2 regions of the Stenotrophomonas sp. YJH_SMC_82 genome follow, and region 2 is predicted to be linked to the other one. Evidence: riboswitches for the same ligand, from Rfam matches in the RefSeq annotation. Region 2 holds a riboswitch; the other holds the start of a gene.
The links. Region 2 has a riboswitch for cobalamin ahead of AC5P53_RS18075 (epoxyqueuosine reductase QueH). Riboswitches for the same ligand answer to the same signal wherever they lie in the genome.
Positions count from the first base shown of each region.

Region 1 (2,386 bases), on a different contig from region 2:
GCCACGTTCCAGCCGTACCCGCAGGCGCGTGCCGTGGTCGATGCGCAGTGCCCAGCACAGCGACATCGGCAGGCCGCAGACCTGCGACAGCACCATGCGCAGCGGGCCGCCATGGCTGACCACCAGCGTTGGCACCGGGTCGTCATCATCGAGCAGTCGATCCAGCGCGCGCGCGATACGCCGCTCGAAGTGGCCCCAGCTTTCACCGTTGGGCGGTGGGAATGCATGCGGATCGGCATGGAAGGCCGCCAGTGCATCCTCCGGCAGGTCGAACAGCGACTGCCCGTCCCAATCGCCGAAATCCAGCTCTTCCCATTCCTCCTCCGCTTCCACGTCCAGCCCGCGCGGGGTGGCCAGGGCCATCGCCGTGTGCAGCGAGCGCAGCCGCGGCGAACTGATCACCCGTTCCCAGGGCTGCGCAGCGTAGGCGTCGACCAGTTCCTGCGGCAGGCGGGCCAGCTGCGGTGGATCGCTGCGGCCATCGAGGAACTCATCGCGACCGTTGCCGGCATGGCGGACCAGGTCGAGGATCATGCGTGCGTCCTGTACAGGCAACGCGGGAACAGCGGAAAACGGGCGGACATCGGCAACGGCACCACGGGATCGAGGGACCATTCTAAGGGCACAGCAAAGGCAGTCGGGTACGCTCGACGCTACGGGCCGCCTGCGATGCCGTAGACTGCGCGCACTTCCAGGTGACCTGCGGCCACGGCCGGCAGGTTGAAACGGGAAGCCGGTGACGCGTGAATCCACGCCAGGCCGGCGCTGCCCCCGCAACGGTAAGCACGTCAGTTCCAGGCAACAACGCCACTGTGCCGCAGGCATGGGAAGGCGCCTGGACGGTGGCCTCGCGCCACCCGGCGGCAAGCCCGGAGACCGGCCCGGAAGCCTCAGGTCGCGGTGCGGTGGGCATGGCGCTGGATGACCGCAGCCTGCGCTGCGGCGTCGGCGCATGCCTGCCTTCGCGGCTCCTCCCCTTCGCCACGCGGGCGTGCGTGGCACCTGGAGTCCCCCATGAAGCTGCAGTCCCGAATGCTGTCCCTGGCCGTGCTGGCCGCCCTGCCCGCGCTGGCCCAGGCCGCCGATGACACCACCGCGCTCGACCAGATCCTGGTCACCGCCACCCGCACCCCGATCGCCCTGCAGGACAGCATCGCACCAGCCCAGGTGATCGACCGCGCGCAGATCGAATCCAGTCAGGCCACCTCGTTGCAGGAACTGCTGCGCGGCCGCGCCGGCATCAACCTGACCAATGCCGGCGGGCTCGGCAAGCAGAGCTCGCTGTTCCTGCGCGGCACCAACTCGGGCCACACCGTGGTGCTGGTCGATGGCGTGCGCATCAACAGTGCCGACCTCGGCCTGGCCATGTATCAGGACCTGCCGCTGGCGCAGATCGAACGCGTGGAAATCGTGCGCGGCCCGCAGTCCAGCCTGTACGGCGCCGACGCCATCGGTGGCGTGATCCAGATCTTCACCCGCCGCAACCAGGGCGATTTTGCTCCGCACTTCCAGCTCGGTGGTGGCAGCAACGGCCTGCGCGAAGCCAGCGGCGGCATCGGAGGTGGCACCGAACGCGGCTGGTTCGGCGCCGACATCGCCTACCAGCATTCCGATGGCGTCGATGCCTGCCGTGGCTCGGCGACGCTGTTCACCGGCTGCTTCGCCGACGAACCCGACCGCGACGGCTACCGCAACCTGTCCAAGAGCCTGCGTGGCGGCTACACCTTCAACGACCAGTGGAATGTGGAAGGCAGTGCGCTGCGCGCCGACGGCAAGAACCACTACGACGGCTATTACAACTACTCGGAAACCCGCCAGCAGGTGCTGGCCGGCAAGGTGCGCTACACCCCGTCCGGGCGCCTGGCGTTCACCGCCAACGTCGGCCGCAGCGACAACGAATCGGACAACTTCGGCGACTTCGGCGCACGCGGCAGCGCGCAGACCCACCGCGACAGCGCCTCGCTGCAGGGTGACTTCACCTTGACCGGAAGCCAGCTGCTGAGCACCGGCGTGGACTGGAGCGAAGACAACCTGGACGGCAGCAGCGCGGGCTACCTCGTCGACAGCCGTCGCAACACCGGCGTGTTCGTGCAGTACCAGGGCCGCTTCGGCCGCCATCAGCTGCAGGCCAGCGCACGCAACGACGACAACCAGCAGTTCGGCAACCACGCCACCGGCAGTCTCGGCTGGGCAATGCAGCTGGACCACGGCCTGCGCGTCAATGCCAGCTACGGCACCGCCTTCAAGGCACCGACCTTCAGCGACCTGTACGACCCGTGGAGCGGCGTGCCGACGTTGAAGCCGGAGAAGTCCAAGAGCGCCAACCTCGGTGTTTCGCAGCAGGGCCAGGGCTGGCATTGGGGCCTGGACGTGTACGAGACCCGCA
Region 1 covers NZ_JCAFSE010000004.1:167,409-169,794, reverse strand. Annotated here, with positions in the region: gene AC5P53_RS16150 (histidine phosphatase family protein) at 1-534, opposite strand, end outside; cobalamin riboswitch at 677-899, shown strand; gene btuB (TonB-dependent vitamin B12 receptor) at 1,015-2,386, shown strand, end outside.
Region 1: it holds a riboswitch for cobalamin, as region 2 does, so the genes downstream of both, btuB (TonB-dependent vitamin B12 receptor) here and AC5P53_RS18075 (epoxyqueuosine reductase QueH) in region 2, are expected to answer to the same signal.

Region 2 (2,386 bases):
CCGGCCAGCGGCCGGCACTACCGTTGTGGGTCAGGCGGTCGCGATCCCCGCCTTGCCCAGCGCATCGCGCACCATCGCGTCGTTGGCTTCGGTCACCGGCCGGGTCAGGTCCCACAGGAACTTCACCCGGAAGCCGGACTTCACCGCATCCTGCGCGCTCCACAGCACGCAGTAGTCGCGGGCCAGGCCGCACACGTGCACTTCGCGGATGCGGCGTTCGTGCAGCCAGCCGGCCAGGCCGGTGGCCGGGCGTTCGCCATCGGGGCCATGGTTCTCGCGGAAGGCGCTGTACGAATCCACCTGTTGGCGCGTGCCCTTGCGCAGGATCAGGTCGGCCACGGTCCAGTCCACGCCCGGGTGCAGCGCGGCACCGGCGCTGCCCTGCACGCAGTGGTCCGGCCACAGCGTCTGCGGCTGCGCGTGCAGCAGGATGGTCTCGAAGGGGCGTTGGCCGGGGTGCTGGCTGGCGAACGAGGCATGGTCGGCCGGGTGCCAGTCCTGGGTCGCCACCACGGTGCGGTAGCGGCGCTGCGCCAACAGATCGGCGATCGGTGCCACCAGCGCATCGCCCTGGTCGCAGGCCAAGGCGCCACCGGGCATGAAGTCCGGCTGCAGGTCGATCACCAGCAGGGCGACATCGGCGGGCAGGGCGGTCATGGCAGTTCCGCTACAACAGAAGGGGCGACCAGCGTGGCCGCCCCATGCCTGCACGTCAATCGCCCTGTGGCGTCCCAGCGTCCTGCCCGTAGTACAGCAGGCCGATCCTGATCCGCTCGCGGCCATTCTCGCGGCGATGGCGGTTCGCATCGCGAAGCGAGTACACGCAGCCGCAGTATTCCTGCTGGTAGAACTGCTCGCGCTTGCTGATCTCGATCATGCGGCTGGCGCCGCCGCCCTTGCGCCAGTTGTAGTCCCAGTACTGCAGGCCTTCATAGCGCGACGCCGCACGGATCCCGCAGTCGTTGATCTGCGCCATGTTCTTCCAGCGCGAGATGCCCAGCGAAGAACTGATGGTGTCGTAACCGTGCTCGTGCGCGTACAGCGCAGTGCGCTCGAAGCGCATGTCGAAGCACATCGTGCAGCGGATACCGCGTTCGGGTTCGTTTTCCATGCCGCGTGCACGGCTGAACCAGTTGTCGGTGTCGTAGTCGCAGTCGATGAAAGGAATGCCGTGCTGCTCGGCGAAGCGGATGTTCTCCTGCTTGCGCAGCTCGTATTCCTTCACCGGGTGGATGTTGGGGTTGTAGAAGAAGATCGCGTAGTCGATCCCGGAGGCGGTGATCGCCTCCATCACTTCGCCGGAACAGGGCGCGCAGCACGAATGCAGCAGCAGGCGCTTGCCGTCGGCGGGCAGGGTCAGGGTGGGGCGTTGGAGCTCGGTCATCGTCAGGTACCGCATGGACCGCCGGCAACGGCGGTGGCCCATGCATCAGTGCGTGGGTGAACGGGTCTGGCCGGATACCGTGAACAGGACGCGCGCGGCCACACCGCCTGCACGCGCAGGACGACGACGGCCCCGGCAACCTCCCCGCGGAGATTCCAGGTCGAGTCAGGGGACGGTCGTGTCCCCCGGCCGGGGCCGGTATTCGGGCTGATGGACACGGGCCGCAGCCCACCTACTACCCGCCGCTTCCCAGGCGCGAGCCCAGTGCTGTTGGCAGGATTCGTTTCCATTCACCGCTGCGGGGCAGCTCCGGAATGGACGCGCGAGGCGCCTTCACCGGATTCCCGTTTAAATCCCTCCCCGCGCCGCAGCGATGGGAGGGATACCTTCGGCGTGTGCAAGGTGGACCTGTTGGTGGCGCCGGTCAAGAGCGCAGGGGTCAGAACCCGCTACGCTGCAACGGGATCCGACCCCAGCGGAAGGAAGGGGTCGGATCCCGCTGCCACGCAGCGGGCTCTGACCCCGGTCGGGATGCACCTTCAATGCCCCACGGCCGCCCGCGTGCGGATGTCGTCCAGCCGCTGGTCGTGCAGCAGGCGGCCGTTCTCCCACACGGTCACCATTGCGTCCTCGAAGCCGTCCGGCAGGGTGTCGTCGCCGTTGGCCGGCAGCGGCACCGTGTGCAGGCTGCCATCGTCCAGGCGGCGCAGCAGGCGCATGCGGCCACGCTTGCTGGCCTTGCCGGCGTCGGTGACCGGATCCTTGTAGACGTCGATCCACTCACCCTCGACCCGCGCCGCCGAGCACTTCAGCGCGAACTTCTGCGTATCGCGGTCCAGCCGCTGCAGCAGCGCACCGCCCATGCCGAAGGCCACGTTGTCGGCGGCGTAGCCGTCGTCGGTGATGCGCTGCAGGATCGCGCGGATGGTGTCCGGATTGATGCCATCGCCCTGGATCACCCGCACGTGGTTGAGCACGCGGTAGCCCTTGCTGTTGAGGCTA
Region 2 covers NZ_JCAFSE010000005.1:116,498-118,883, reverse strand. Annotated here, with positions in the region: gene pncA (bifunctional nicotinamidase/pyrazinamidase) at 31-657, opposite strand; gene AC5P53_RS18075 (epoxyqueuosine reductase QueH) at 713-1,399, opposite strand; cobalamin riboswitch at 1,561-1,790, opposite strand; gene AC5P53_RS18070 (nicotinate phosphoribosyltransferase) at 1,924-2,386, opposite strand, start outside.